4 regions of the Lysinibacillus sp. NPDC086135 genome follow, and region 4 is predicted to be linked to each of the others. Evidence: riboswitches for the same ligand, from Rfam matches in the RefSeq annotation. Region 4 holds a riboswitch; each other region holds the start of a gene.
The links. Region 4 has a riboswitch for thiamine pyrophosphate ahead of thiC (phosphomethylpyrimidine synthase ThiC). Riboswitches for the same ligand answer to the same signal wherever they lie in the genome.

Region 1: it holds a riboswitch for thiamine pyrophosphate, as region 4 does, so the genes downstream of both, thiW (energy coupling factor transporter S component ThiW) here and thiC (phosphomethylpyrimidine synthase ThiC) in region 4, are expected to answer to the same signal.
Region 2: it holds a riboswitch for thiamine pyrophosphate, as region 4 does, so the genes downstream of both, tenI (thiazole tautomerase TenI) here and thiC (phosphomethylpyrimidine synthase ThiC) in region 4, are expected to answer to the same signal.
Region 3: it holds a riboswitch for thiamine pyrophosphate, as region 4 does, so the genes downstream of both, ACIPKN_RS17760 (ABC transporter substrate-binding protein) here and thiC (phosphomethylpyrimidine synthase ThiC) in region 4, are expected to answer to the same signal.

Annotation. Positions count from the first base shown of each region.
Region 1 is NZ_JBIVCA010000016.1:46,825-55,124, forward strand. Features, by position in the region: gene ACIPKN_RS19155 (ABC transporter substrate-binding protein) at 1-334, shown strand, start outside; gene ACIPKN_RS19160 (MFS transporter) at 546-1,742, shown strand; TPP riboswitch at 1,807-1,914, shown strand; gene thiW (energy coupling factor transporter S component ThiW) at 2,032-2,541, shown strand; gene ACIPKN_RS19170 (VWA domain-containing protein) at 2,678-5,275, opposite strand; gene ACIPKN_RS19175 (vWA domain-containing protein) at 5,259-7,004, opposite strand; gene ACIPKN_RS19180 (DUF58 domain-containing protein) at 7,016-7,891, opposite strand; gene ACIPKN_RS19185 (AAA family ATPase) at 7,888-8,300, opposite strand, start outside.
Region 2 is NZ_JBIVCA010000027.1:13,636-21,935, reverse strand. Features, by position in the region: gene ACIPKN_RS24340 (DNA topoisomerase) at 278-562, opposite strand; gene ACIPKN_RS24335 (DNA topoisomerase III) at 724-2,898, shown strand; gene ACIPKN_RS24330 (hypothetical protein) at 3,230-3,526, opposite strand; TPP riboswitch at 3,746-3,853, shown strand; gene tenI (thiazole tautomerase TenI) at 3,853-4,572, shown strand; gene thiO (glycine oxidase ThiO) at 4,573-5,703, shown strand; gene thiS (sulfur carrier protein ThiS) at 5,715-5,918, shown strand; gene ACIPKN_RS24310 (thiazole synthase) at 5,921-6,688, shown strand; gene ACIPKN_RS24305 (thiazole biosynthesis adenylyltransferase ThiF) at 6,685-7,704, shown strand; gene ACIPKN_RS24300 (YfbM family protein) at 7,970-8,300, opposite strand, start outside.
Region 3 is NZ_JBIVCA010000014.1:51,799-60,098, forward strand. Features, by position in the region: gene ACIPKN_RS17735 (hypothetical protein) at 1-22, opposite strand, end outside; gene ACIPKN_RS17740 (TatD family hydrolase) at 240-989, opposite strand; gene ACIPKN_RS17745 (ABC transporter ATP-binding protein) at 979-1,728, opposite strand; gene ACIPKN_RS17750 (ABC transporter permease) at 1,706-2,476, opposite strand; gene ACIPKN_RS17755 (thiamine-binding protein) at 2,476-2,766, opposite strand; gene ACIPKN_RS17760 (ABC transporter substrate-binding protein) at 2,768-3,763, opposite strand; TPP riboswitch at 3,915-4,024, opposite strand; gene ACIPKN_RS17765 (TetR/AcrR family transcriptional regulator) at 4,231-4,839, shown strand; gene parC (DNA topoisomerase IV subunit A) at 5,531-7,963, opposite strand; gene parE (DNA topoisomerase IV subunit B) at 7,960-8,300, opposite strand, start outside.
Region 4 is NZ_JBIVCA010000019.1:91,859-100,158, reverse strand. Features, by position in the region: gene hutH (histidine ammonia-lyase) at 1-1,001, opposite strand, end outside; gene ACIPKN_RS21315 (helix-turn-helix domain-containing protein) at 1,231-2,676, shown strand; gene ACIPKN_RS21310 (catalase) at 3,103-4,608, shown strand; gene thiC (phosphomethylpyrimidine synthase ThiC) at 4,813-6,591, opposite strand; TPP riboswitch at 6,724-6,838, opposite strand; gene ACIPKN_RS21300 (AEC family transporter) at 7,375-8,300, opposite strand, start outside.

The DNA of each region.
Region 1 (8,300 bases), on a different contig from region 4:
TGAAGATTTGGACTTCGCTGTACCAAAAGAAGGCTCAAACTTATGGTTTGACAATATGGTTATCCCAAAAACATCAAAAAATATTGATGGCGCACATGCTTTCATTAATTTTATGTTGAAAGCTGAATCGGGTGCTAAAAACGCTGATTATGTAGGCTATTCTACTCCTAATATTGCAGCGATGAAGTTAATGGATAAAGAAGTTGTATCTGATAAGCGCTTCTATCCTTCTGAAGAACAACGTAAAACATTAGAAGTTTATAAAAACTTAGGTCCTGATTACTTAGGCAAATACAATGAGCTGTTCTTAGAATTTAAAATGAGTATTCGATAAACTATTTTACCCATTCAAAGCTGTTCTCACGTTACAAACGTTGAGAACAGCTTTTTTTCGTTTATCTGGAAGTAAGCTTCTGTGGAAAAACTAGCCGGCCGTATTTGAGAATCCGCATATCTTTCTAGTAAATCTCAGACTTATAGTCAATAGCAAACGTATAAGTCTTATGGTAGACTGTAGTATATTTGATTAAAGAAAGGGGTATTCGATGACCCAGCAGAAGTCTAATAAGGCGGCTTTGTATATTTTAATGTTTAATATGTTTATCGCAATGGGGAGTATCGGAATTATTATTCCTGTCATGCCTGAGTATTTAAAATTGTTTGGTGCCGCAGGACAAGTACTTGGCATGTTGATTGCAACGTTCGCCTTCGCACAATTCATATTTTCTCCAATTGCTGGGAATCTCTCCGATCAATACGGTCGTAAAAATCTCATTATTTTCGGTCTTATCGTAACAGGACTTGCACAAATTTGTTTCGGGCTTTCTACAGATGTGTGGATGCTCTTCCTGGCACGCTTTTTTGGTGGCCTTGGTTCCGCATTTGTGGCACCTCCTATAATGGCTTTTGTGGCAGACGTCACAACGTATGAGGAACGAGGAAAAGGTATGGGGATGATAGGGGCAGCAATGTCCTTTGGTTTTATGATCGGACCAGGTATCGGTGGATTCCTCTCAAAAGTTAGTTTGCATTTTCCATTTTATACCGCTGGGTTTGCAGCTATCTTAGCAGCTATTTTATCGTTCTTTTTATTGCCTGCTACAAAACCGAATGCAGCGAAAAAAGCGCAGAAGCAGGATAATCTTGCAAAGCAGATGGCCCGTTCAGTCCGAATGCCTTATTTTGTCATGCTAATTATCATGCTTGTATTCTCTTTCGGGATTGCTAACTTCCAAACAACATTATCATTATTTGTTACAGATAAGTTTAATTACACACCTACTGATATCGCCATTATATTAGTTATGGGTGGCGCTTTTGGTGTTGTTGTACAGATGTTTGTTATTACACCGCTGTTTAATCGCTTCGGCGAAATGAAAGTAGTGTTAGTCAATTTATTTATTGCATCCGTTTCGATTTTCTTAATATTATTCGCATCTGGATTTGCACTTATTTTGATTGTAGCGACCATCTTCTCTACAGCTACGACATTGATTCGTCCAGCTGTCAACACACTGATTTCAAAACTTGCTGAAAATGAACAAGGCTTTGCAGCTGGTCTGAACAATGCGTATATGAGTCTTGGTAATATGATTGGTCCAGCTTTAGCAGGTATATTATTCGATTGGAATATGAACAGTCCTTATATATTCGGGGCTATTATTTTAATGGCTTGCTTCTTCCTTGCCCTTATTTGGACAATGAAAAAAGCGCCACACCTTATGCATCCTGATACAAAATAGTCTGAAAAGTTATTGACTATTTTTAATAGTATGCTACATTATTAAGAGAAAAAATTAATTAAATTCTTACCACTAGGGGAGTCTTTAAAAGGCTGAGACGTATATGGTCATATACGGACCCTTTGAACCTGATCTAGTTCACACTAGCGGAGGGAAGTGTCGACACTTGCTTTTTTATTTGTAGATGCAAGGCCGCTTCCTGTTGTTTTTAGGAAGCGGCTTTTTGACGCTTTAGCGGCGATTCTCTCTGTTTTTGCGGCGGTATTAACATTTCAAAGGAGTGGAAATTATGTCAATTCGAAAATTAACAATCATGGCCATATTAGTAGCAATTGCCGTAGCTGGTTCTACCTTCGTTTCAATACCAACGGGAATTGCTCGTGCCTACCCTGTCCAGCATGCCATTAATGTTATCGGTGCTATCATTCTTGGACCAGTGCCTACTGTTATGGTCGCCTTTGTCACAGCTATTATTCGTATTTTAACAGGCACAGGCTCATTACTAGCTATTCCTGGCAGTGTTATTGGCGCTCTATGTGCAGCTCTTGCCTATAAATACAGCGGCAAGCAATGGCTTGCAGGTGTCGGTGAAATGTTTGGGACAGGTATCATTGCCTCACTTATCGCAGTACCTTACGCACATTTATTAATGGGGACATCCGTTGCTGCTTTATTTTTCATGCCAGCCTTTTTAACCTCAAGTACTATTGGTGCTGTCTTAGGTATAGTCGTTGCTAGCAATTTGCGGAAGAATACTATAAATCGTAAATCCTTTTTAGATAAAAATATTGTGAGATGAGTAATTTAACGGAATAAATTTGTGATTTATCGGAACAATTTCAGATTTTATCGGAATGTTTCATCTATTTATCGGAACAATTTAGGAAAAAACGATGGCTCATTACTATAAAGCAATGAACCATCGTTTTAACTTACTAAGATCGTTTTTTCATACCCTTTAATAGCTGGGCAACATTTGTGTCATCTTCCTGTATCTGTGTTCTCTCTACAGGCTGTTCTTTTTTCTTCGGCCTAGTTAAGAAGCGCCAACCAAAGCGTCGGATGGTAATATCAATAAAGAATAGCAACATCCCTGCTAATAAAAGCCATGTCGCAATATTTTGACGTTCTGCACCTTTTTTAGTAAATTCACGGAATACCTCGCTCGGTTCCTTCAAAACAGAGCCGCCTGTTTGCTTTGTTAGTGCTTCGATTAACTTATCATTCACTGGGCGTAATTCATACTCTGCACTATAAGGTACACTTAAGCCTGCCTGGTAAATGGTCTGATCTTCATCGGCAATGCGGAAGAAGATGAGTCCTGGTTCTGCTTGTACGACTGCTCGAACTTGTGATGCTGAAATTGTTTCAAGTTGTGTATCAAGTTCTTCACCAGCTTCATTGACAGCAACAATATCTAAGAACGCCGCTTCATTTGTTGGATCAGTGATGACAAATGAGCCGTCTGATTCTAGACGTACATCATAGGCAACATCATTATAACTTGGTAGCATTTTTGAAATAAGCGTTTGCCAAAAAGTGCCCCAATTTTGCCATCTTGCCCAGTCCCCTGTCCATTTTCCTGTCGAATCAGAAGTAAAGGCAAATGTTTTGCCAAGGCCATATTGCCATTCTGCTAGTACTGGATCCTCTTTCTCACTTTCTGCTATAACAGTAGCTCCCTGCTTTGCTGTTGTACCAATATAAGCATTCATTTTAGGTACACCATTCGCAAATAACGTATTCCAGCCAGCCGCATTAAATATAGTTGGATAGAATGGGTTATCCTCAATATATGTGCGTGAAATCATGGCAGTTTCACGAGATAAAATGGAGGGGATCGTCTGCTCATCAATAACATCGTAGAAACGCCCACTGCCCATCTCACTGAGTGCTTCAAGTAAGTTGGCATCAGCATCCTGACCAATTGCAACCGTTGATAGGGTTACGCCATTCTCTTTTCCTTGTGCAATTAAGTCCTCATAGTTACCTGGCTGAGACTGACCATCCGTTAATAGAATAATATGCTTACGCTGTAGCTTTAAATCAGCTAGATTTTCATAAGCTTTAGCTAGTGATCCATATATTTCGGTACCTCCCCCTGGCGTTACAGATAAAATTGTATCCACCGCATCTTCCTTATTGCCAAGTGGTCCTGTCTCAATAATTTCCCAAGGTCGATCATCAAAGGCTATAAACCCGAGCGTATCCTCATCTCGTAGCATTTCAACTGAACGAGCGGCCGCTTCTTTTGCAAGCTCTAGCTTTGCTCCAGACATACTTCCCGAGCGGTCAAGTACGATAACTAGCCCTAATGATGGCAATTGCTCCTTACCTTTAATCTCCATTTCAACAGGTAGTAAAGTTTCGATTGGTGTTTTAAAATAGCCACCTAAACCAAAGCTATTTTCGCCACCAACCATTGTAAAACCGACACCGAAATTTTTCACTGCTTGCTCAATGACATTCATTTTTGCCTCGCCTACTAAATGCCCTGGCACATTATCAAAAATGATGGCATTGTATTGTAAATAACTAGAAAGTTCATTTGGTAGACTTTTAGCATTTACAACATCATAGGCAATTGATTGTTTGCCTAGCGCCGCTGCAATTGGTGATGCCGTTTCATAGCCATTAACAATTAGTAAATGTGGCTCACTTTGCACCATCGTGACGCTTGTTAATTTATTATTTTCAAAAATTGCATCCTGCTCAACCTGCACGAGTGCCTCATATTTTACAAGCCCTTCAGCTGTTGCTGAATGTTTAAACGAAAATACATTCGAACCTTCTGTAAGTTCCACTGCTTCACGGTGAATAAGCTTATCGTTTTCGTATAGTAATAGCTCACCTTGTTCTGCTACAGTTGCATTTATTTCAGCGACTAACTGCTGCTGCTCACCAACATAAGCAACTTGTGGTGTAACAAAGCTTTTCATGGATACATCCTTCGCAACAGGTTGGTTAAACGGCATTACATCAACGCTAATATTTGACCCTTTAAACTTCGATGCAAATTCTAAGGCATCCCCTTTTGTTTCATTGCCATCCGTTAAGAGCACAAGTCGTGTCGCTTTTTTCGGATCTACAATACCTGAAGCGAGCTGTAGACTCTGTTCAATATTTGTTTGATCTGTTGCTTTTATAGCTGTAAACTTCGGCACTTCCTTTAAAAACTTCGATAAAATGGCTTCCGTTTGTAAAGTCGATGAAAAAGAATAAATCCCTGCAAGCTGTTCATCTTTTTTCGACTGTAAACTTTCCGCTATAAAATTGGACATCTCATCATCTGTACCATTCATTGAAGCAGAACGGTCCACTAAAAATAATACTTGTTCTTCCTTTACGGGCAATAAAATATAGGGCCCTGCAAGTGCAAAAACCAAACAGCATATAGCCACAATACGAATACCTAGTACGACGATATGGCTTTTTTTTAGTCGCTGACGTTCACGCCAATAGGTCCATCCAAAATACATAAGCAATGGAAGTAAAAGCAACAATGCTAATGGCATATCAATTCGTAAATCCACGACGTCGTTGCACCTCCCACTCTAAAACAAATAATACTAAGATGATAAGGATAAGCCAAGGTACGAACGATGTTTTCGATATTTCTTCCTTACCATTGTCTGGAAGCTCTCCAAGTGTATAGCTTGTCCCTTTTTCAATCACACGCTCTTGTGCTTGAAGCTGTACGATGAAGCGCTTTTCTTCATCATTTGAGCGAGCTGTATAAATTCCTGGCTTCATTGGTGCTGTTAATAGACCATTCGTAATAGACGATAAAAACTCATCTTCCTGCGAATATACACTCCACTCACCTTGCGTTAAAGCAACTGCACGTTGCTCATTTGGTGTAAAAATACCAAGTGAACCAATCGATGCTGAAAGCTCCTGTTCAGCACTCCATAAAAATAATGGGAATGAAGGATGCAACGGCCAATCTGTATCTGCAATATCAGCTAATACAACAATATCTCCTTCAGGTGAACGCTGAATAAATGGCTGGTCTCCAACTGATGCAATCGTTTTATAGTTGTCGAATCCAGGATATACAGTACTGACGTAAATATCTTTTAGCTCACTAAATGCAAACAATGCATCACTTGTTGTACTGATTTCCCCAGTAGCTTCAACCTTCTCAACATCATCCCGTCCAAATAATACAATTGGCTTGTCCATCTTTTCGAGTAGCGCCGTCTGATTTGTCACCACAGTGGCATCCAAATTGTCAGCCACTTGTGAAGATGGAACAATCTTCACGCTACTATTAATCGTTTGCAAACCTTTTTGAATGAGTTGATGCATACTTTGATCGACAACTACTTTTGAAGTAGCTGTTTGTAGCAATACAGGCTGTGAATTATCAACAGCATAATCGTCCTTAGCATCTATCTTAGCAGTCATAGTATCTTCTAATGGAAGGTCTTTGAATGTTTTTGTTATAGCTTCATTTGGAGGTAATACAACACTCTCCGCAACTATTTTCTTACCTTTAACATTGTCTATCGAAAGTGTTACATTTTGCTCTTGGTCCGTATCATTTTGTAACTGTACAAGCGCCATAGCAGATTGTCCATCTGTAGTAGCAGCAAAACGTGTCATTGCGATATTTGTTAAATCTTTTGCGGATCCTTTTACGATCCACTTCACCGTATCTTTTTCCATCGGTAATTGCTTTTTATCGAGCGAATCTGTAAAGACATAAATAGATGTTGGTGTATTACCGACAAAAGCCTGTGCCACATCTAAAGCTTTATTCATTTGTGCTGTTTCATATGTTACTTGTAACTCTTGAATAGCTTTTTCAATATCTTTAATCTTTGTTTCCTGCTGTAATATAGCTTTTGGCGTATTGCCTGTTGTAATGAGTGTCACAGGTCTTCCGTCAAGTTCATTAACCAATGACAGCATTTCTTTTTTATGTGTATCAAATGTTGACTGCTCTTTCCCTGCTAACATCGTTGCAGACGTGTCTACTATGAAAATCGTCTGCGCACCAACAATTGTTGACTTTTTAACATATGGATTCATTAATGCTAGTACGAGTAAAAGAAGAGCAAGTAGTTGCAAATAAAGCAGTGCGTTTTTTTGTAAGTGTTTTAAGTATGGTGACACACGGGTTTCTTGCATAATTTCCGACCAGAAAAGTGTGGAGGATACGGTTTGATCGGTATATTTTTTTCGAAAGAAATAATATAGAAGGACAATGACCGGGATGATGGCCGTCCAGCTAAAAAGTATTTGACTAAAGCCCAATACGGCTCACCTCACCTAATCCAATGTGCTTTTAATAATTGTTGGAAGATGGCATGCTGCAATCCATCCTCTACTTTAAGCTGTAATTGTCGAACACCGAAGCGCCGACAAATTGCTTCAAATTCCTCTTCATGTAAAAAACGTCTTGCCCTATATGTGTCCAGAACTTTAGAAGACATCGTAACATTTACATCTCTACCCGTTTCACGATCAAGTAAGCGTACGTCGCCCGTATACTCAGGTGCTATTTCTTCTTGCGTAATTATTTGCAAAATACGGACATCCCCCGCAAAGCGTGGTAGCCTTTTTAAAAGTTGCTCCCATTCATCGATTGGCTCAAGTCCGTCTGTCACAATAAATAGTACGGTACTATCTTTAGGCAATGCTTTGAAAGCTCCCTGTGCGAAGCTATTTGTATAAGTTGCTTGCTCAATCTCTGTGACCACCTGTAAAAAGGCGCGACGATACATGGCACCTTTACGACGAAACGGTGGCCTCACTTCATCCTGCAGGAAAGAAAAAGATAAGCGATCATCGCGACCGAGCACCATTAGACCAAGTGAGGCAACAATTTGCCGGGCAAAAGTCCATTTTGCTTGATCCCCCATAGATTTAGTTGTATCTAGCAAAATGTGTACGCGCATTTCTTGTTCATCTAAAAAACGTTTAATGAAGTATTTATCAGTTCTCGCAAAGACGTTCCAATCCACCTGACGTACATCATCACCTAAATGATATTCACGAAAATCTGAAAAATCGAGCGATGCCCCGAAGCGCTGCGAACGGTGCGAGCCCTTGTGCTGCCCACGTAATTTGGAGGCCGTTGCCACTTGGAAGCGACTGATTTTCGCTAACCAATCTTCGGGCAATAATAATTTTTGTGTCACCTGCTAACACCTTGCTGTACTTTTTCTAAAATGACATCAATCACATCGTCTGCTGTTTTACCTGAAGCCTCCCCTTCATAATTCAACAGCATTCGATGGCGTAACACTGGCTTAGCTACAGATTTAATATCCGCCACAGACACGTGGAAACGTCCATTCATAAGCGCTCTTGCCTTTGCTAATTTGATCAAACTTTGTAAACCTCGAGGGCCGCTACCATACATGGCATATTGCTTGACCTCATCAATGGCATCCACTCTCTCAGGATGAGTAGCCACAACAAGGTCCGTCGCAAATTCGAGCATTTCATCAGCAACGAGTACTTCCTTAACCATTTGCTGCGCTTCAATCAGTGCTTCTGTATCCATGATCTTTTGTAAACCAATTTCCTTAGCGCCTGTTGTACGCT
Region 2 (8,300 bases), on a different contig from region 4:
TACTATACAAATTCCTCACAGTACACTATTAGTAATCTCTTTCTTCTCTATATTTAATATCAGTGAGGACAATCTTAATTTAACAAAATAAAATATATTGGTTATCTTTTTATAAATATGTTAAAAAAAGTTAGTTGGCACATATTTACTTTACTGAGTGTTACATCTTCACTATTTTTAATCGTTTCAACGGCATTGACAGAAAATTAACAACTAAATGTAGGAACTGTTCCTTCGTAAACTTTCTCTTTTCAATTTCCGATAATGTTTTTTCTAATCAACTAGTTAACGCTATATCAAATAAATCTTTTACAAGAAAAGTTTCTACCAAGTTTTTACCAAGCTCCGTACACACTAAATTTTTATTTTCCATAGCTATATAGCCGACTGTAATAAGTTTCTTTATCGTCTCTGCCCGAGTAGCCGGGGTACCAATGCTATAACCGCTTAAAATAGCCTCCATGATTTCATTACTATCTTCATTTACAATCCCTTTACCACACGTCTCCATTACTCGTAATAATGTTTTTTCTTTAGGCGGTGTTGTTACATGGTTTGTTATTTTGACTGAATTAAAATGTCTAAAAGCCTAGATTATTAGTCAACATAATTGGATTTCCTAATAAAAGATAGGACACAATTATTAATATAACCGTTATACTTAAAATTCATTTATAATTATTAAACATAAAGTTGTAATTATTATTAATAGGAGAAGAGCATATGAAAATAGTAATTGCAGAAAAACCAGACCAGGCTGCAAAATTAGCTGCCCCCTTTTCTTTTACAAAAAAACCTGGTTTTTTTGAAGTTAAGCCAAACACATACTTTCCAGGTGGAGCACTTATCACATGGGCGATTGGACATCTATGTGAACTGAAAGCCCCTGAAGAATATAATCCTACATGGAAAAAATGGACATTAGAAACTTTACCTATTATTCCAGATCGATTTGAATATAAAGTGACTAAGTCAAAGTATAAACAATTTAATGTGATTAAAAGTTTAGTAAAAAGACCAGACATTCAAGAAATCATTATTGGTGGTGATGCTGGACGTGAAGGTGAATTGATTATCCGTACCATTTTAAGAGTATGCGGTGTTAATAAACCGATGAAACGTCTCTGGATATCATCTTTAACAGAAAACGCTGTAAAAAATGGGTTTGAAAATTTACTACCAGAAGAGAAGACACGCGACATTTATTTTGAAGCACTAAGTCGTTCATGTGCAGACTGGCTAATTGGCATTAATACATCTAGATTATACACGGTACTCCTCAAAAGAAATGGCGTGAAAGATGTATTTTCAATTGGTCGTGTACAAACACCTACACTTGCACTAATAGTAAAGAGGGAGCATGAAATTGCGAATTTTAAATCAGAACCATTTTGGGAAGTGGAAACAGAGTTTAATTTTGATGGAAAATTGTTAAAAGCGAAATGGCATAAAGATAACAATTCAAGAGTTCAAGAAGAACGACAAGCTAATGCTATTGCTAATTTCTGTATCAATAAAAAAGTAGAAATTAATAGTATTAAAAGAGAAACAAAGGAATATGCTCCTCCATTGTTATTCAACTTATCTGCATTACAAGCTACAGCAAACAAAGCTTATAAATTCTCACCACAAAATACGCTGGATATTTTGCAAAGACTTTATTTAAAGGGCGTTGTTTCCTATCCAAGATCTGATTCACAATTTTTAACGAATGAAGAAGCAAAAACACTACCAAAGATACTAGAGCATTTAAGTAAAATTGATAAATACAAAAGTCTTCTTCCGCCACCGACAAGTTCAATTATGAATAATAAAAGATATGTGAATGAAAAAAAAGTAACCGATCACCATGCAATTATTGTTACCGAGCAAATACCAGACGTAGCAAAGCTAAGTACAGAAGAAGAAAAAATTTATGATTTAATTGCAAGACAAGTCATTGCAGCACATTACAACAATGCCATATTTTCTTACACAACGATTCATTCACTTGTTGATAAACGTGCAGAATTCATCTCTAAGGGTAAAGTGCTAATGGAAGAAGGTTGGCGTAAGGTTATTTATCATTCTAAAGATAACTCACCTACAGACAAAGATGAACTGCTCCCCCTATTACATGAAAATGAGCAAGGTATCGTTGCGAAAGCGAACGTAAAAAAAGGTGAAACCCAGCCACCAAATCGTTTTTCTGAAGGAAATTTGATTACCGTAATGAAAACAGCGGGTAAACATTTAGAAGATGCGGAATTAGAAAAGGTCCTATCGAAAACGGAAGGATTAGGTACTGAAGCTACACGCGCTGGAATTATTGGTACATTAAAAGATCGAAACTATATTGAAGTTAAGAAAAACCAAGTCTTCGCAACGGCTAAAGGAATGTTACTCATTGAGGCACTAGGTGAAAGTATCTTAACGTCCCCTTCCATGACAGCCAAATGGGAGCAACGACTATCTGAAATAGGTGAAGGCAACGCTTCTCCTACAGCATTTATGGAACAAGTAAAAAAGCTTGCTGACAAATTGATTTCAGATGCTAACAAGCGTGAAAAGGAATGGGCATTTAATCAAAATGCAGTCGATAAAATCACTGCAAATAATCCGTATAATAAAAAATATAATAAAAGAAAAACAGTTGTTGGGAAATGTATCCTTTGCGAAGGGTCAATCATAGATCATGGCATTTTTTACGGCTGTTCAAATTATAAAACAGCTAATTGTAAATTCTCGGTTTCAAAGAAACTTTTAAGAAAAACTATTTCACAATCGAATATAAAAAAACTCTTGGCAGCTGGTGAAACAGACTTGATAAAAGGATTTCAAAAAGGCGAGAAATCTTTTAATGCCCACCTTATTTGGGATGAAAAAGAACGTAAGATTACTTTTAAATTTCCACAATAACTAACAATTCTACTTTCGACATATCGTTGAATGACCCGACCTTTCTTATAAAATCACTGATTCTCAAAAGCTTTATATATCAGTATCTTGCTGTTTGCTAACTATCTTTAAAAATCATTAAAGGTAAAAGAAAATCTTTAATAATCTTTCTTCGGTCGGTTTTTAGTCGGTTAAGTCGGTCTCCTTTTAAACAATATGACCACCCATCACGGAGTGGTCTTTTTCTATTAAACAACCTTATCAATCGCTCTAAGTATCTCTAAAAATAATGGTGACATCTGAATTAATACATACCCTAATCCAGCGAGAGTCTCTCGGTATTAGCTATCTTTTAAAATAGATCAAGATTATGTTCGCGATAAATGATAAATGCTAATCCATTTCCTCTAAATACAATATTCTTCTCAAGTATAAAGAAGAATACATCAAGATGATCCGAATCAGCTAATTTAATGAGAGCAATTAACATAGAATACTCATCAACGTTGATTAAATTAAGTTCTTCACGATTTTCCGGTATTATTTCATTCCATTCTCTTTCGTAAAATTTATTATACATTGTATCTTTATACAAAGTTTCTGGTACATCATAAGAAGGATAAAATTCAGTTGATCCTAACCATATCATTTCAAAAATTTCTCGAATTTTTCTAATCCTTTAAAATAAAAATAATAATTTCGAGTTTCTTGTTGGAAATCTATACTTTCTAATTTATCAAAGAAAACTTCAACATGACTAAACTTCCCATTAAATGGAACCCCTAGTAATCTATTCACTTTAGTTCTTAATGATTGACATCTTTATGAATAGTGCTAATATTGAAAATAAATCGAATAAAATATATAACTTATCCGCTAGGGGTGCCTTTGTAAAGGCTGAGATTGAAGTGTGACTTCGGGACTCTATGAACCTGACCTGGTTAATGCCAGCGTAGGGAAGTGGTGTACGGAAATTTGTCCTTTTCATCTCCAGCCACTTTCTTTACCAAAAAGAAAGTGGCTTTTTTGCATCCTACATTTGGAAGGCGGATAAGTCTTAAAGAGGTGACCCCCATTACCCTATTATCAAAAGCGATTCATCTCATTTCTAATGGAAAAATGCCAATGGAACAACTAAGTGAAATCTTAGCAGACATCCATCCATATGCCGACGCTATCCATTTGCGTGAAAAACAAATGACGGCAAAAGAATTATATGAAGCAGTCAACCTGCTTTCCCGAGTTGGCGTTCCGTTATCCAAAATAATCATCAATGACCGGGTGGATGTTGCCGTTATTACAGGTGCGAAAGGAGTCCAACTAGCCTATCATAGTTTGGATGCATCTATGATTAAAACCAACTTTCCTCAATTGACGGTTGGTTGCTCCATTCACTCGGTCGAAGAAGGAAAAAAGGTTCAACGCTTGGGAGCCGACTATGTGATATATGGTCATATTTTTTCTACCCAATCAAAACCAGGATTGGAACCAAGGGGTTTAGAGGAATTAAAAAAGCTTACTGGTTCACTAGATATTCCTGTTATTGCAATCGGCGGTATTGCTCCTGAAAATACTAAACAGGTGATAAACAGCGGGGCCGACGGTATTGCTATGATGTCGGGCGTTTTAAACGCCGATGATCCATTAGCTGCAATAAAAGGCTACCAAAAAGAAGTTAAAATGGAGATGTGTTGAGTGAAAAATACATTTGATGTTGCCATTATCGGGGGAGGAATTAATGGCTCTTCCATTGCCTATCAACTTTCTAAACTAGGAAAAAAAGTCGTCATTCTTGAAAAAGGAACTTTGGCCTGCGAAGCCTCCAGTGCAGCAGCAGGTATGCTGGCAGCACAAGCGGAAATTGAACACGACGGTCCATTTTTCCAATTGGCATTAAAAAGCCAGGCGATGTTCCCCTCCATCACCAACGAATTACTAGAATATACGGGGATCGATATCGAATTTGTGAATAAAGGCATGTTAAAAATTGCAGAAACGGATGAATTAGCTTCAGCGTTAAAAAGTCAGGTATTGTTCCAGCAGAACTGGAATTCCGGCATCCAATGGCTCGATGCAACACAAGTAAGAGAAATGGAGCCTGCATTAGCACCAACTGTTGTCGGTGCTATGTTCCTTCCAAATGACGGCCATGTTCAGCCTGCAAAATTATCACTTGCCTTCGCAAAAGCAGCAGAGCATTTTGGTACAGCAATCCGCGAAAATACAGAGGTCCTTTCTTTTATCTATGAAAACGGTGTTGTCAAAGGAGTATACACATCAGCGGGAGCCGTCTATTGTGAACAGGTCGTTGTCGCTACCGGCGCCTGGGCTGCCGATTTAATGAAAAATACGGGGATCAACATGACCGTTTATCCTGTGAAAGGAGAATGTTTTTCTGTAAAGCCGAATAAGCCAATCGTTCACAGGTCGATTTTTTCAGATAAACGCTGTTATTTTGTTCCTAAGCGGAATGGCGAAATTTACATTGGGGCCACAGTCGTGGAAAATACGTTTGATAAACAAGTAACGGCTGGAGGAATTTCTACCTTGATTGAACAAGCCGTTAAGCTGATTCCCCAGCTGAAAGATGCCCCGTGGGAACGGGTGTGGGCAGGATTAAGGCCGCAGACAGATGATGGGATTCCCTATATTGGCGAGCATCCTGATATTAAGGGGCTATTTGTAGCTACCGGACACTATCGAAACGGAATTCTATTAAGCCCACTTACTGGCAAACTCACAGCCCAGTTGCTTACAGGTCAAGTGGAAGATGAGCAGTTTCTTTCTGCGTTTCGCATTGATCGATCTCAAATATTGCTTAGTTAGGAGGACAGATCTTGGAAGTAATACTAAATGGAGAAAATTTGAAGTTGTCAGAGGAAATTGTGTACGTTTCGGATCTGCTCGAATATTACAAACTGCTAGATAAAGTAGTTGTAATTGAAGTAAATGGAGAGATCCTGAACAAAGTTGATCATCAGGAAACCCGGCTCTCTGACCGGGATCGCATTGAAATTGTACATTTTGTTGGAGGCGGATAATTATGTTAAAAATAGGTCCTTATTCATTTCAATCCCGTTTGCTGCTTGGAACAGGAAAATACCCTAATTTTGATATCCAAAAGCAGGCTGTTGCTGAATCGGAAGCAGAAGTCCTGACATTTGCCGTTCGGAGAATGAATATCTTTGAAGCGAACCAGCCAAATTTTTTAGAAAAGCTTGATACTAAAAAATATACTTTATTGCCAAATACAGCAGGAGCCAAAAACGCAGTCGAGGCCGTCCGCATTGCAAAGCTTGCGAAAGCATCCGGCCTTTGCGATATGATTAAAGTAGAGATTATTGGATGTGACAAAACATTGCTTCCTGACCCTATCGAAACGTTAAAAGCAACAGAAGAATTAATAAAGGAAGGGTTTATTGTTCTTCCGTACACATCAGATGATGTTGTTTTAGCCAGAAAGCTACAGGAATTAGGCTGCCATGCCGTAATGCCAGGAGCCTCACCGATTGGTTCCGGACGGGGAATCATTAACCCGCTTAACTTGAGTTTTATCATTGAACAAGCAACGGTGCCCGTTATTGTCGATGCTGGTATCGGCTCTCCTGCTGATGCAGCAATGGCAATGGAACTGGGTGCTGATGGAATTTTATTAAACACAGCTGTATCTGCCGCAAAAGACCCTATCAAGATGGCAAAAGCTATGAAACTTGCTATTGAGGCCGGACGCCTTGGCTTTGAAGCTGGTAGAATTCCGAAGAAACGCTATGCCACAGCGAGCAGTCCTTTGGAAGGGATGAGTATTGGATGAATGATCGCTATTCACGACAGCAATTATTTGCACCGATTGGGGAATCCGGACAGCAAAAAATTTCAGCTAAACATGCATTGATTGTTGGAGCTGGAGCGCTGGGAACAACAAATGCCGAAGCACTAGTCCGCGCGGGAATAGGTAAACTGACGATTGTGGACCGAGATTATGTGGAATGGTCAAACCTGCAGCGTCAACAGCTATACGCTGAAGATGATGCAAAAAACAGGATGCCTAAAGCGATTGCAGCAAAAAAACGCCTGGAGGCCATCAATTCAACTGTAACGGTCGAAGCAATAGTAGCGGATGCGTCAGTGTTTGAGCTAGAAGAATGGGCAAAACAGGCCGATCTCATGATTGATGCGACCGATAACTTTGAAACAAGAATGATGATGAATGATGTCTCGCAAAAATACTCAGTACCCTGGATCTATGGCGCATGTGTGGGGAGCTATGGTATTACATATACGATCATTCCTGAAAAAAACCCTTGTCTTTCATGTTTATTGGAAACAGTTCCTATCGGAGGTTTAACGTGCGATACCGCGGGAATCATCGGTCCTACCGTGCAAATGGTTACTGCCCATCAGATAAGTGAAGCTTTAAAAATATTAGTGGATGATACAGCAGCATTGCGGAATAAATTACTATCTTTTGATCTTTGGAAAAACCAATATAGTGCAATAAAAGTGGATAAGATGAAAAAAGATGATTGCCCATCATGCGGGAACAATCGGACATATCCCTACCTATCCTTTGAAAATCAAACAAAAACAGCTATACTATGCGGAAGAGATTCTGTTCAAATCCGGCCTTCCGCGCAAGAAGAACAGGATTTAGCCAAACTGGAAAAAGTTTTTTTGCAGCAAGGCGGAAATGTTCAGCGCAACCCTTATCTGTTATCTTATACTGTCGATGATCACCGTTTGGTTATTTTTAAAGACGGGCGAGTTTTAATCCACGGAACAAAAGATATTGCAGAAGCGAAAACACTGTATCATCGCTATTTAGGATAAAAATTTGAATGAGGCTGGACAAAAAGTTTTTAGCTGTTGAAAAACCCGAACTACATGACGAAATGCATTTAATGTTTCCTAATAGTTCGGGTTTTCTTTTTATATACTGCTTTTGAAATTTACCTTCATAAGCACCGCGTAGCAACTCCATTTTCCCCCTATCTTGTACCGCTTTGGTAGGATATATAATAAACCCTTTCGTATCTCCAACTGTACCCTATCGAGTAGATCTCTCGATAGGGTACAGTTTAAGATTGATGCGGTTTTAATAAATGCTGATTAATATGTCATGCCCCCGGGCAAGGCTTTGTTCATAAAAATGGATTAATTGATCGAGTTCCGCTATAAGTTCTGCGAAAAGCTCCACGGCTTCATCGTCCGCCCAAATATCCGGATAAATCTGTTTGGCTCTAAAAATTGCTGGCTTGAATTGTTGCTGCAAGACAGTCCTATCCATAGAATGAAGAGCTTCTAAAATCCGGGGAAGCTCTTCAGAACCAATGACGCTGACAAATTCTTCAGTATCCAGCACGTGAACGCCGACAATGGCCTCGCTTAATGGGTGGTTCTCGATTGGCTGTGAGGCAGAGATCCCT
Region 3 (8,300 bases), on a different contig from region 4:
GCAGTATTTCTTCCTCTTTCATCTTCAGTTCATCTATTGCAAGAAGGCTATCGTGATTCTACAATTTTTATCAGCGATGTTTGATGTTTTATCAGCGATTCTAGCTCTTTTATCAGCGATATTTGATGCTTTTTCAGCGATTCTAACTCTTTTATCAGCGATATTCGAGGCTTTATCAGCGATTCTGATACTTTTAACAAAAACACAGCTGCTCTTTAAAAGAACAACTGCGTTATTTGCTATAAATTATAAAATGTTGTCGTATTTCTTGTAATGATACGCGCCGCTTCCTCAGCTGTAAGACCCTTTATCGAAGCGATAACCTCGATGGAATGATCCATCATCCAAGGAGATGTTCGTTTATTGTCAAATTGACCTTCGAACGGCCATGGTCCATCTGTTTCTACCATCATCAGCTCAATTGGGTATTTTTTGATAAGTTGTTGAATCTTAGTCTCATACGTACAATCAGGCGTGACCGAAATGAAATATCCATTAGAAATCATCCGTTCAATCACTTCCTCATCTCCTTTAAACCAATGAAAATGCGCTTTCGTTACTTGATGTTTTCCTAGTAAATCGCAAACAATCGCCGCATCTTCGTACACCGCATGTAATACAATCGGTTTATTTAATTCCTTCGCCAATACGATAAACTGTTCTAACAATGCCACATACGGACGAACATCTATCGCCTTCTCCTGCCTCAAATAATAAGGCAAGCCTACCTCGCCGATTGCCACCATTTCATGAGCATGTTGGCGTATCCACTCAAATAATGCATCTTCCTCCGTTTCACTTGGTAACGGTTGTTCAGGATGAAAACCAAATGCTGCTTTTACTTTTGCATAGGTTTTCGTTAGCTTCCATGTCTTCTCGCACGATGAAAGATTCATGCTAACGGCAATGACATGTTCAGCTTCTTCTAGCAAAGTTGGAATGTCGTGTTCCTTATACTGATCTAAATGAATATGTGCATCAATCAACATTCGCATCACCCTTCTCTTCTTTTAAATACGTGAATAACTGTTGCTTCAATGCCGTAAATGTAGCGGAATGGCGAATTTCTTCTTGGCGTGGCCTTGCAAAAGGTACGATTATTTCCTTTTTAATCATTGCTGGCCGTTTCGTGAGCACAATGATACGATCCGCTAAAAAGAGAGCTTCCTCGATACTGTGTGTTACGAACAATATCGATTTTCGATCTTTCTCCCAAATCGATAAAAGCCAAGCCTGCATTTCAAGCCTTGTAAATTCATCAAGTGCAGAAAACGGCTCATCTAAGCATAAAATGGGCTTATTACTGACAATTGCGCGAATAAATGATACCCGCTGTTGCATACCACCCGACAGCTCATTAGGATACGCATTTTCAAACGCCGCCAGCCCCACATTATCTAACCACTCCTTGGCAAGCTCAATATTTGGTTTGCGATGAAGCTCCTCGACAATCGCAACGTTTTCTACTATCGTACGCCATGGTAGTAAGCAGGGCTGCTGAGGCATATAGGCGATCGTTCCTCTTTTTTGTTGGATATCTGTACCGTTTAATAAAATAGCTCCCTTATCAATAGAAGAGACACCACCAATTAATTGAAAGAGTGTGCTTTTACCACTGCCTGACGGTCCGATAATCGCCACAAATTCCCCGTCCTTGACCTCAAATGATAAATCGCGAATAACCGGAAGAGCATTAAAGGATTTATCAATGTTTTGAATGCTTAGCATAGATTCCTCTCCCCTTCACAACAAGTTTTTCTAATAATCGAATAGCACTAAATAATAGTAAACTTAAAAAAATGATGGCAAAAATCGCTACAAACACGCGATCCGTTCGAAATGATGATTGCGCCAATGTCATATAGACGCCAATCCCCATTTTCGCACCTAACCATTCTGCAATGACAGCTCCCATAACACTATACGTCGCCGCAATCTTAATGCCTGAAAAAATCGACGGGTACGCATATGGCCATTCAAGTTTCCAAAAGGTTTGTGATTTAGTTGCCCCAATCATTTCAAAATAATGTTTCAGCTCAGGTGAGGTTTGACGGAAGCCATCCATTGCCGAAATAACAATCGGGAAAAAGCACACCAGACAAATAATAATGAGCTTTGGCAATAAACCAAAGCCAAACCAAATAATTAAGAGCGGTGCTAGAACGAGCACCGGGACATTTTGTGACATAATAAGAATAGGATAAAATAGCTCCCGCACAAACGTAAAACGATGTAATAGCACAGCAACCGTTAGTCCACACACTATTCCAATGGCAAGGCCTAGAAATGCTAATTGAACAGTCGCTATAGCATGTGGCACAAACGTCTTATACGATTGAAAGCCTTCTTTCAAAATGGCACTTGGTGTAGGCAATAGCCAATGTGGTACGTCTGCAAAACGGACAATAAGTTCCCATATGAATAAGAGGAAGGCGATAAAAATTATCGTCCTTCCTTGTTTGAAAGCCTGCCTCATTACTTGTATTTCTCCGTTAGTGTATTCATTGTAATACCAGATGGCTGATATAAAATTTTCACTTGCGTAATGACATTAATAGCGCCAAGCTCAATCATCTTGTCATTCATTTTTTCAATGATTTGTAGTAAAGTCGATAGCTCACCTTCCATTGTCGTTTCTAATGGATGAACTTCATATTTCACCCCTGATGCGTCGATAACCGTAATCGCTGCATCGACAAACGGGATCACATCCTCATATGTTTCAGTTTTCGGGATAATTTGTACACTTATTAATGAGTTTGCCATGTTACTTTGTCTCCTTTTTCGGTAAAAAGTCGTTTGTATATGCTTGTTTTGCGTTAAATTCGCCCTCTAAAACTTTGTTGTCCGCCATCCATTTCGCGTAATTTTCCCAGATAGCTAGCTTTTGCTCGCCCCATTGTGCAGCGTCATCTTGATATTTATCTGCTAGCCATTCCTGACTTTTATGCACAAGGTTTTTATCTAAATCAGGTACTGCTTCTAGTAAAATATTTGCCGCTTCATTAGGGTGTTTTATCGCATATTCATAGCCCTTTGCTGTAGCAGCGACAAATGCTTTTACCGTTTCAGGATTATCTTTAATCATTTTTTCATTTGTAGCAAGTACAGGTGTGTAATAATCTAACTGATCACTATAATCTGTTAAATATAGCATGTTCAGTTTTTCGCCACGCAGTTCTGCTTCTATACCTGTCCATGCATAATAAATCCACGCAAAATCAATATCTTTTTTCATCATTGTGAAGAAATCTATATCGCCTGCATTGACAATATCTAATTTATTAATATCTGCATTTTTTGTTTGCATTAGTGATTGCAGTACTGCCTTTTCAAGTGGCGCCCCCCAGCCACCGTATGTTTTACCTTCAAAATCCTTCGGTGAAGTAATGCCTTTTGATGCAATGGATGCGAAGCCAGAAGTATTATGTTGAATAATCGCCGCGATCGATACTAAAGGTACATCTTGCACACGTGCCTGTGTAATCCCTTCCTGATAACTTACGCCAAACTGAGCCTTGCCAGACGCCACAAGCTGATCTGCTCCCGCTTCGCCTGGTAATATTATATCTACATCTAAGCCCTGTTCCTTAAAGAAGCCAAGTTTTTCCGCTACATATAAACCGGTATGATTTGTGTTCGGTGCCCAATCTAGGACAACCGATACTTTTGTTAATCCTTTAGTATCCTTTTTAGCCTCTTTTTCGCTACAGCCCACTAATGTGAAAAGTGCAGCCATTAGGACCAATAACCATTTTTTCATGCTCAATCCTCCAAGTAAGTAGTGTGAAATGTTCATGAATGAATGTCTTTACCAGAAGAAAGCGTTCACGGTCTGTGTATACAACAAAAGTCTGAAAACAAAAAACGCCCAGGATTCCTCCCAGACGTTTTACAATCAATATCAAAAACTTTCTTTTTGAATAGATGTTCCCTACGCTGGTACGAGCCAAATCAGGTTCAAAGGGTCAGTGTCTATCGGACACAATCTCAGCTGGCAACACCAGCCCCCCTACATTCTTTCCATATGAACTTTTCGTGATTATTATACCCATATCTATCCGGAAATGACAAGGCTCTATTTGCCGAAAGCGCTGCTAATTTAATTTTAAAGCTCCATGCCTTCCTTCAATTCCTTTTGTTGAATAACCGCAATGTCCTTTTCTTTGTAAAAATCATCTTCGGGAGTGCTAGGTAAACATACACAAAACCCTTCAACGGAGAATCTAAATGGAACCTAGACTTACTAATGATGAAAAAAAGAAAAGAAAAAGATTTGCCATTCTAAACGCCGCAATTAAATTATATAGTGAGAATGGTTTTGCAGAGACCAAAGTAGCGGACATAGCAAAGGAAGCAGGAGTTAGTTTTGGCACCGTATTTACGTATTTTAATTCCAAAGAAGAGCTTTATGAATCGGCAATATTGGAGCCCCTGGAGGAAATCAAACCATATTTTATTGAAATAGATGAACACTTTAAAAGTGATCCTCTTGAAGTAATTAAGGAAATGATAGATTGTCATGTGCAACTTTTTGCAACGAGAAGTGAATACCTACGTTTAATTCAACAGGATCTTGCAAGACCTGATCGATTTCCAAAGCTTTTTAAAGAACTAGATGATTTTGTAAAATTATTTATAGACTGTATTTATCCAGTTATTGAAGCTGGGCAAATGCTTGGTTACTTTTATGAAGAATCACCTTCATTAATTGCTGAGTCGTACTTATCCATCTTAAACGGAATGCGTTTAACGTTTATTGATGAATATACAAACATGGTATGGAAGGATATAACGAGACAAGCCCTTAGATTATTCGGACCTATCTCTAATACTTAAACCTTCTCCATCCTACACCCATACTCTATAAAATTAGGAAATTCAATTTTTGATCTACATGGTAAATAGATGATTCCCTTTTTGACACTATTACAGGCCAAGAACCTAAGAAACCATTACTTCCTTTGAGTGCAGTGAGCGCTGGACTCTTGTTACAGGAATGTTGATCTTCTCTATATGTTTTAGTGTATTTGCTTCTTCAAATAGCGTGTTGTTTCTTTTTGTTGCCTTGTTTATTGGAACAATTGGTGAACTGATGTATGTCCCTATAAAATAGGCAATGATAGGAGAACTTGCCCCATCAAACGCTCGTAGCATTTATATGGCTTTTAATAGCTTGACTACCTACGGAGCAATGATTGTATCTTCGCTATTAATTATCATTGGAGAGTGTATTCGCCCTTTATATATGAGCGGATTACTCCTTATTCTAGGATTAACTGATACATTTTTGTACTACATAATAACAAAATCGCTATACGCTAAAGAAATTGAAGGAAATGAAAGAAAAGTACCTGTTTCTTTTTAAAGATTGTCTTTCCATTAATCGATCAAACCAGATTTCAACTGACTTTATCATTATGTAAAGCATCATACAATCCTCCCGTATATATGTTAGACAAAGAACCCACTTATTGGTTTCAATTAGCTAAAAAAAGCCCAGCTCTCTATAGAGCATGGGCTAGTCATGTTATTTCTCTTCTTTTTTGACCGTAAAGACATGTGAGATGGCACCGTCTGTAGCTATATCTACTTTAAAGGAGCCATTAGAATGGCGATCTGCTCGAGTTAATGCTTGTACATCAAGGATCTCTTGCACACCTTTTTCCATCTCAATCGTTAACTGTTCCTCATCTGTAACCTTTACTACAGCCACGATACGATGTGGGTTCGCTTTTAATTCTGTTAACACTTTTAAGCCGCGTTTTGCACGACTCGTCATCTCTACTTCGGCAACATTCATTTTTTTCACCGCACCGCGATGTGTCACAATCGCAACATACGCAGTGGCATTTGGCGGTAAAACATTGATGCCAACTAATGCTTCTCCGTCTTTCAGCGTAATCCCTTTAACACCGCCTGTTTTAACACCCGTTACTGGCAATTCCTCTATTGGGAAACGAATAGCATAGGCAGTATCTGTCGTTAACAGTAGTTCTACTTCGTCTGTCACGATACCTGCAAAAATCATTTCATCGCCTGACTTAACATTCATCGTTTTGATCGGTTTCGAATAGCGTGTAACAGCATAATCTGCTACAGGTGAGCGTTTAATTTGTCCATCTTTCGTAGCTGTTAAAATATACGTATTGGCCTGTTCGAAAGTCTCAAAACCGTATACAGCAATAATAGATTCATCTTTCCCTGTCGGTACAATACTAGAAATATGCTGACCAAGATCCTTCCAACGAATATCAGGTAGTTCATGGACAGGCTGATAAATATAATTGCCTCGATTTGTAAACAGCAGTAGATGATGCTGTGTATTTAAGTTTGCTTCATATAATAAATAATCGGAATCCTTCATCGCAAAATCCTGACCATTCGAAGCTGCATGTGAACGTGTAGATGTACGCTTAATATAGCCATCTTTTGTGACAGTCACTACGACCTCTTCACTTGGGACAAGGACATCTAACGTAATTTTGATTTCTTCAATTTCTTGTTCGATTTTTGAACGACGTGGCTCTGCAAAACGCTTTTTAATGTCAAGTAGTTCCTGTTTAATAACACGTACAAGCTTTGCTTCACTATTAAGAATACCTTCAAGCTTAGCAATCAATTTATTTAATTCTTCCTGTTCAGCACGCAATTCCGTAATATCCGTATTTGTTAAACGGTATAATTGCAAGCTAACGATTGCCTCTGATTGCACTTCTGTAAAGTCAAACTTCACCTGTAAATTCGTTTTCGCATCTCGTTTATCATTAGAAGAACGAATCGTTGCAATGACTTCATCTAAAATGGACAGTGCCTTGATCAAGCCATCAACAATATGCGAACGATCTTTTGCCTTTTGCAAATCATAAATGGAACGGTTCGTCACGACTTCCTTTTGATGGGCAATATAAGAATCCAGTAACAATGGCAATGTCATCATTGTCGGACGACGATTATGGATAGCAATCATATTAAAATTATAAGCTACTTGTAAATCAGTTGTTTTGAACAAATAGTTTAAAATTCCTTGTCCAGGAACATCTTTTTTCAGTTCAATGACAACACGTAGGCCTGTACGATCCGATTCATCACGAATTTCCGCAATTCCTTCAAGTCGTTTATCGACACGTTGCTCATCGATCTTCTTCACAAGATTTGCTTTATTAACATCGTACGGTAATTCCGTAATAACAATTTGCTCCTTGCCACCTTTAATTGGCTCAACGACTGCTTGCGCACGCACAATGATTTTACCGCGTCCTGTTTCGTATGCTTTTTTAATGCCATCGACACCTTGAATGATCCCACCTGTTGGGAAATCAGGCCCTTTAATAACGGTCATTAAATCATCGACAGTGGTATTTGGGTTATCTAAACGCATAAGAACACCGTCTAGCACCTCATCAAGTGCGTGAGGTGGGATATCTGTCGCATAACCGGCCGAAATACCAGTTGAGCCGTTGACTAGTAAGTTCGGGAAACGAGCTGGTAAAACAGTTGGCTCCATATCCTGATCATCGAAGTTCGGTACAAGTTCAACTGTTTTCTTGCCAATATCGCGTAGCATCTCCGCTGCAATAGCAGAGAGCCTTGCCTCGGTATAACGCATCGCTGCCGGTGGGTCACCATCAACAGAACCGTTATTCCCATGCATTTCAATGAGCATATGACGCGCTTTCCAATCCTGACTCATACGCACCATAGCTTCATATACTGAACTATCACCATGAGGATGATAGTTACCGATAACATTACCGACAGTTTTTGCTGATTTACGGAAGGGTTTATCGTTCGTATTGCCCTCTGTAAACATCGCATATAAAATACGTCGTTGCACAGGCTTAAGACCGTCACGTGCATCAGGCAACGCGCGGTCTTGAATAATATATTTACTATAGCGACCAAAACGGTCACCCATAACTTCTTCTAAAGGTAAATCTTGAAATTTTTCCGTACTACTCATGCTTGGTCCTCCTCCTGTTGGATGAATTCATTGTCTAAAATATTTGAATCATCCTCCATACCGAAGTCTACATTAGCTTCGATCCATTTACGGCGCGGCTCTACTTTATCGCCCATTAAAGTTGTCACACGTCTTTCAGCACGTGCACCATCCTCGATCGTCACACGAATTAATGTACGTGTTTCAGGGTTCATTGTCGTATCCCACAGCTGGTCAGCATTCATCTCACCAAGCCCTTTATAACGTTGTAATATGTAACCCTTTCCAACTTTTTTAATGGCCGCTTGTAAGTCATTTTCAGTCCAAGCATATTCAATCACTTCTTTTTTACCAGTGC
Region 4 (8,300 bases):
GCAATTGGTTGACCGTGGAAATGCCCACCAGACAATACTTCTCCATTTTCTAAAACAATCGGATTATCTGTCGTTGCATTCATTTCAGTTTGCACACGGTCCTGAGCATAGAAAAATGACTGCCATGAAGCACCATGCACTTGTGGAATACAACGTAGTGAATAGGCATCCTGCATACGGATTTCACCTTGCTTTGTCACACGTTTACTTCCATCAAGCCATTTACGGATTCGTCCGCCAACAAGCTCTAATTCCGGGTGTGGTCTTACCGCCAAAAGTGCTGGATCAAATGCTGAAGTAATACCCTTCAGTGACTCAAGCGTTAAACTTGCTGCCATATCTGCTGCTAGCCCAATACGCTCTGCCTCGTTCACTGTTAAAACCCCGATACCCGTCATTGCTTGGGTACCATTTACAAGCGCTAGACCTTCCTTAGCTTGTAGTCGGACAGGCGTTAGCCCAGCTTGCTGTAACGCCGCACTGCCACTCATAATCTCTCCATTAAACTCCGCCTTACCTTCACCTACAAGCACTAAAGCCAAATGTGATAACGGCGCTAAATCTCCACTTGCTCCAACTGAACCTTGAGAAGGTACAATCGGGTGTACTCCCTTATTAATAAATTCCAAAAGCAGCTGCACTGTTTCCAGACGAATTCCTGAAAAACCACGAGCTAGAGCATTCGCACGTAAAACCATCATTGCACGTACAACATCTGTTGGAAACGGCGCACCCACACCAGTTGCATCTGAGCGCAATAAATTTAACTGTAAAAGCTCAATGTCTTCCTCTTCAATCTTTATATTACTCAGCTTTCCAAAGCCTGTATTCACACCATATATCGTTTGCCCCTCAGCTAAACGCTTTTCAATGCGTTCCCTACTTAAACGTATATGCTCCACACTGTCTAGAGAAAGCGCTACCGTGGCACGACCTTCTACAATTTCCCCTATTTGCTGTCTTGTTAATGTCTGGCCATCAAGCTCGATAATAGACTTCATAATGTCATCCCCCTGTTTCCTTAGAGCTATGTAAAAATGCTTTTAATCAATTTCGCTATCGCTACAAAAGATAAATAACAATTACACTAACTACATTGTACTAACTACCTTTTTCAGAAAATAGGGAATTTTAAAAGAGAAAACATGAATTATTTCAGAATTTTTGTTATTTTAATAATATAATAGTATTTTTTTACGAAACTAGATTATTTTAAGGAGGTTTGCAGTTGTGAAATTGTTATTAATCGACAGGGATTCCACTGATCTTTCAGGGATTCGTTGGTTTTTACATACATATTTTCCTGGGGATGTAACTATAGAAATAGGTACAACTATTAATGAGGCACTTCAAAGTATCCAGCAATTCGAGCCTGAGGTGATACTGCTAAATATTGACCTATTCTCAAATAATCGTTTAATTGCACTTTATCGTGTTTTACAAAAACATTCTGGGACTATTTTAGCTATGACGACAGAGCCACTTTTTAAAAATGCATTAAAGGCAATTGATTTACAGGTCGCACATCTCTTCGTTAAACCAATTGATTTAGAAGTATTAAAGCAAAAGCTCACTGCTATTTCCCTTCGGACAACCAAAGCAGAAGCAGTGTATCAAGAAGCAACAGATGAATCCTTTTACTATCAACTATTTTTAGATAGTAAAACTAGTTCCATAGAGACAAATATACATTTCACAATGATCGAGCCTGAGCATTCCGAAATGTTTAACAAACTATACAACTGGCTTCAGCAAACGCCTATTTATTCTAGCATGAGGATTTATCCTTTATCAGAAAAAATTGTATGTTTATTCCAAACAAATGATTTAGAGAAGGATGTTCGTACATTAATGAAGGAATGGCGATTAACGAATAATAGCTCGTTAAATATTGGGGTTTATGATGGGGAACCGACCACCATGAAGAATATGTATACCTTAACAAAACGTGCACTTCATCAAAGCTTTTACGAAGGCTATGGGCATATTTTTTATGCGAGCAAACAATTGGAGACACAGCCCTTCGATCCTTTACTAACACCTGAAGAGCAGCAATTACTAATAAGTAGTTTAGAGGACGGAAATATTGAAGCCGTCAAAGCATTTTTATATCGACTATCTAATGAAGGAATATATTACAAGCAAGATGACTTACGTATTCATCTAACGAGTGTTCTGGCGCAAATTCGGCGTTTTATGCTGAAGTATAAATTACATGAGAAAGCGGCAATTGAGCAAAATTATCGTCAGCTTTTTCATTTAATTATTGAGCATCCTATATTTTATACCATTTTAAATGGCATCATATCATTTACACAAAGGCTGATTGAATTAGCTAATGAGGCTCGAATAGAAAAACGGGCTGACTATGTAGAACTGGCCATAGAAATTATCGACCAGCAATTTCAGGATAGCGGGTTATCATTACCTTACGTTGCTCATAAATTAGGGATTAGTCCCAATTATTTAAGTACGATTTTTTCAAAGAAGCAAGGCCTGCCATTTAAACGCTACCTACAGCAAGTCCGAATTCAAAATGCCACAAAAATGCTTGTAGAAACCGATTTTGCTATTAGTGAAATTGCCGATTTAAATGGTTTTGATGATTCGAATTACTTCATAAAAATTTTTAAACAGCACATCGGAATTACTCCCCATCGTTATCGCAAAACTTAAAAAGACTTTTAAGTAACAAGGAGTTGATTTCCGTTCTAACTAGAAACTTGTGCGAAGCGTAGCGGGTAAAGGCTATATCTTTAAGGGATCTCCGATACCTGATCCCCAAAACTTTCACTGCAATTATTTTCAATTATCATACTCTATTTTCAATAAGAATAAGTAAACAAAAGAATTCATTTTATTCTTAAGCTTCCTCTTCTTCATAACTTATTTTCAAGTAATTCTCGAAAATGTTTTAAAAACTAAATTAGTGGTAAAGGTTATTCATAAGCTATTTAAATCTAGCATATATTTGTAGTTTGTATCTTAATGTAAAAATTCTTTAACAATAATAATTATAATTTACTAGCAATTATAATTTACATTTGTTATAGTTATTGATGAAGAGTTTGACTCACAATTTTTCTTAGGAGGTAAACTAATATGACAAATGAAAATAATCGTAGCCGTCGTTTTACAACAGCAGGTGGTGCTCCAGTAGTAAGCAACCACGATTCTATGTCAGCAGGTCCTCGTGGTCCTCTATTACTCCAGGATGTATGGCTAGTTGAAAAATTAGCGAACTTCAACCGTGAAGTTATTCCTGAACGTCGTATGCATGCTAAAGGTTCAGGTGCATTCGGTACTTTCACTGTAACGCATGATATTACTAAATATACAAAAGCAAAAATCTTCTCAGAGGTTGGGAAAAAGACTGACATGTTTGCACGCTTCTCCACAGTTGCAGGTGAGCGTGGTGCAGCGGATGCTGAGCGCGATATTCGTGGCTTTGCACTTAAGTTCTATACAGAAGAAGGTAACTGGGATTTAGTTGGTAACAACACACCTGTATTCTTCTTCCGTGATCCTTTACACTTTACAGATTTAAACCACGTGGTAAAACGTGACCCACGTACGAATATGAAAAATGCGAATTCAAACTGGGATTTCTGGACTTCATTACCAGAGGCGCTCCACCAAGTAACAATTGTTATGTCTGACCGTGGTATTCCGGCTGGATACCGCAATATGCATGGTTTCGGTTCTCACACTTATAGCTTTATTAATGCTGAAAATGAGCGCGTATGGGTTAAATTCCACTTCCGTACAGAGCAAGACATTAAAAACTTAACTGGTGCTGAGGCTGCTGAAGTAATCAGTAACGACCGCGAATCTTCACAACGCGATCTATATGAGGCTATTGAAAAAGGCGATTTCCCTAAATGGAAAATGTACATTCAAATAATGACAGAGGAACAGGCTCGTGAGTTACCATATAACCCATTTGATTTAACGAAGGTATGGTATAAAAAAGACTTCCCATTAATTCCTGTGGGTGAATTCGAGTTAAACAAAAATGCGGACAACTACTTTGCGGAAGTTGAGCAAGCTGCATTTGCACCATCTAACATTATCCCTGGTATTAGCTTCTCGCCAGACAAAATGTTACAAGCTCGTATCTTTGCGTATGCAGACGCACAACGCTACCGTTTAGGTGTGAACCACTACATGCTTCCTGTAAACGCACCAAAATGCCCATTCCGTTCATTCCACCGCGACGGCGCTATGCGTTTCGATGGCAACCTAGGTTCAACTTTAAGCTACGAACCAAATAGCTATGGTGAGTGGGAACATAATTTAGACTATAAAGAGCCTGAATTACGTATAGACGGTAATGCTGGTATCCACGATTTCCGTGAAGACGACAATAACTACTTCGAGCAGCCGGGTAAATTATTCCGCCTAATGACTGCCGAAGAGCAACAACGTCTATTCGAAAATACTGCTAATGATATGGCACCAGTTGAAGAGTTCATCAAAGGCCGTCATATTCTTCACTGCTATTTAGCTGATCCAGCATATGGCGAAGGTGTAGCAAAAGCTATGGGTCTTTCATTAGAAGGTATGGATCTTTCAAACCCATACGAAAAGCAAGCAACAAACGTTTAATTTTCCATTATTATTGATATCCAATCCAACTTTTTACTCCATGTGAAGGACATCTTCACATGGAGTTTTTTTATATTAATGACAGAACGAAGACTCATCACCATAATGTGTGGTTGATTTCCGTTCCGACAGGGCGCTTTTCTGGGGGCGTCCGATGAAACTAATAAGGCTTGTGCCTAATTTGACACAAGCCTGCTTTACTAATTATTGATAAATTTGACTGCCTGCCTGTTTAAATTCCTCTGCTTTCTCCTTCATACCTTTGTGGATTGCTTCAGTCGTATTTAAGTCACTCTCTTTTGCATAATTACGAATATCCTGTGAGATTCTCATACTACAAAACTTAGGTCCACACATTGAACAAAAGTGCGCAGTTTTTGCCCCTTCTGCAGGCAATGTTTCATCATGGTATTCAACTGCACGCTCTGGATCTAACGAAAGATTGAATTGATCGCGCCAGCGGAATTCAAATCGTGCCTTAGATAGCGCATCGTCACGCTGCTGTGCTCCCGGATGCCCTTTCGCTAAATCGGCAGCATGTGCAGCAATTTTATACGTAATAACCCCTACACGAACATCGTCACGATTTGGTAGGCCGAGATGCTCTTTTGGCGTCACATAACATAGCATTGCCGTACCATACCACCCTATCATTGCAGCACCAATAGCCGATGTAATATGGTCGTAACCAGGGGCAATATCTGTTGTCAACGGTCCTAAAGTATAGAAAGGAGCTTCCTTACACACCTCTAACTGTTTATCCATATTTTCTTTAATAAGATGCATTGGTACATGCCCTGGTCCTTCTACCATCACCTGTACATCATGCTCCCAGGCAATTTGCGTTAATTCCCCTAGCGTTTCTAGCTCTGCAAATTGAGCCTCATCATTTGCATCTGCAATAGAACCAGGACGTAAACCATCACCTAAAGAGAAGGCAACATCATAGGTTTTCATAATTTCGCAGATCTCTTCAAAATGAGTATATAAGAAGCTCTCTTGATGGTGATATAAACACCACTGCGCCATAATCGAGCCTCCTCGAGACACTATGCCTGTTACACGATTAGCCGTTAATGGCACATAGCGTAGCAATACCCCTGCATGAATCGTGAAGTAATCAACACCTTGCTCAGCCTGTTCGATTAACGTATCACGATACACCTCCCATGTTAAATCCTCTGCCACTCCATTTACTTTTTCTAGCGCTTGATAAATCGGCACCGTTCCCACTGGCACCGCGGCGTTACGAATAATCCATTCACGTGTCGTATGAATATGCTTACCAGTAGATAAATCCATAATGTTATCAGCACCCCAGCGTGTAGCCCACGTCATTTTTTCTACCTCTTCTGCAATAGAGGATGACACCGCTGAATTTCCAATATTGGCGTTTATTTTTACGTGGAAGTTACGTCCAATAATCATCGGCTCTGCCTCAGGGTGATTAATATTAGATGGCAAAATAGCACGTCCTGCCGCGATCTCTGAGCGCACAAATTCTGGGTCCATATTTTCGCGTATCGCTACAAATTCCATTTCTGGAGTAATAATTCCCTTTCGTGCATAGTGAAGCTGCGTTACATTTTTACCTTTCTTCGCACGCAAAGGCTTTTTGGATAAATACGGAAAAATATTTTCACTTATTCGTGGATCATCAGCTTTGCGGAATCCATTATCTTCTGGCTTGATAGTACGCCCTTCGTATTCTTCAACGTCACCTCGTTCTTTGATCCATGCACTACATAAAGCTGGCAATCCTTTCGTAATGTCCACCTTATACGCAGGATCAGTATACGGGCCGCTCGTATCATAAACACGTACTGGTGCATTTTCCTCTTCACCAAAGCTTCCTGTCGTTGGACTTAGAGCAATTTCACGCATTGGCACTAAAATATCTGGTTGAGAACCTTCTACGTAAACTTTTTTACTTCCTTCAAAACTAGACATAATCGTAATATTCTTGTCGCTAACTGTTGTCATAAACTACTTCGCCCCCTTTTATATTTATACAAGGACCGAATCTAGCTCACCCCAATAAAGACAAAAGCCGAATCCAAAAAATTTTGGATCCGGCTAAGAATGTAAAGGTATAGTTATTGCAAATACATTGAGTGCAATAATGGTTAACTTTCCCACGCTGGTATGAGCCAGATCAGGTCCAAAGGGTCAAGAAACCTCTATGCGTTTCCCTCTCAGCCTGACTCATCAGACTCCCCTAGTTAATGCTATTAAGTTTGATGATAGTGTAGCAGATATTGTTAAGAGATGGAAGCTTCATTTGTTTTTTTTGCTTATCATCAAAAGTTGGCGACAGCAATTGATCAATTATGCCTCGGCATAATTGCATCTGGATTCGGCATTGTGCTTAGGCCTGCATCTATATTAATTCCTTATCGATCCGTGTTCAGCTGATGCTTGGACACCACTGAAAAGTAACTTAAACCCGAATTGTATCTTACAACCTATAGAGATGGGAGACTTCTACTGAAAGAAGTTTAAACGTAAGCCATGCATATAGGTTGATTGGAGTGGAGGCTGGGCGACTCCTCGGGGATCAGCGTCACAGATGAGACCCTGGAGCGAGCAGCGCGAGTGGCTCATCGGACGCCCCCAGGAAGCTCTGCTCTGCGCGAAAGCGAAGCGTCAGCGACAAATGTTTTAACTGTGCGAAAGCGAAGCGTCAGCGACAAAGCGCCCAGCCGGAACGGAAATCAACCTCACGTTTTGACAATAATCTTTTTTATTCCGAATAGCACCAAACTGTTAAGTAAACAACAGTTCCGCCACATAAATCACAATCGTCACTGTAATACAGCTCACAATCGTTGAAAATAAAACTGTTTGTGCAGCAGTTGCCGATTCTACGTCATATTCTAATGCAAGACTAGAACTATTTCGCGATGTTGGGAACGAACTAGCTATAAAAAGTGATTGTGCCACGACACCATCAAGACCAAGCGCAAAAATGATTAGCAATGCAACGGCTGGCCCTATGACTAGTCGTGTAAAACAGCTAATGAATACTATCTTATTGAACATGGATTTAATTTCAAGTTGCGATAGTTGCGCCCCTAAAGTTATTAATGCTACAGCGATAAAGCCATCTGCCACATGGTCTATCGGAATTCTTACAAACTGCGGAATAGCGATAGTAAAATAGTTCATTGCCACACCAATAATAAGTGCATGAATAATGGGCATTTTGAGGAAGTCTTTCACAATAGACATGCCCGATTTTGTTGAAGAAATTAAATTGTACAAGCCGTAAGTATAGGTCGTCATATTTTGAAATATAACGAGAATGACCTGAATCGCTACGCCAATCGGCTGAGCCACAAAAATCATTTGTGCAACTGGAATTCCATAGTTACCCGAATTAATTAGGACAACACTATTTTTAAACACCGCAGCCTCTGTTTTTACTAAGCCTAGTCCCTTTGCAAGAAAATGACTAAGCACCATTTGGCTTCCGATAAAGAGTAGAATAAATAACGCAACTTCCCCAAGCACAGACAGCTCTATACTCGTTTCATATATATTCACAAAAACTGCTGCTGGCATGAAGCAATATGTAATAAGTTGAGATAACGCCTTTAAATTAAAGCGAAATTTCTTTTGTAAAACTGCACCAAGTACTAGAAGCACTAGAATTGGAGTCACAATTTTAAAAAAAATCATACCGAGATACA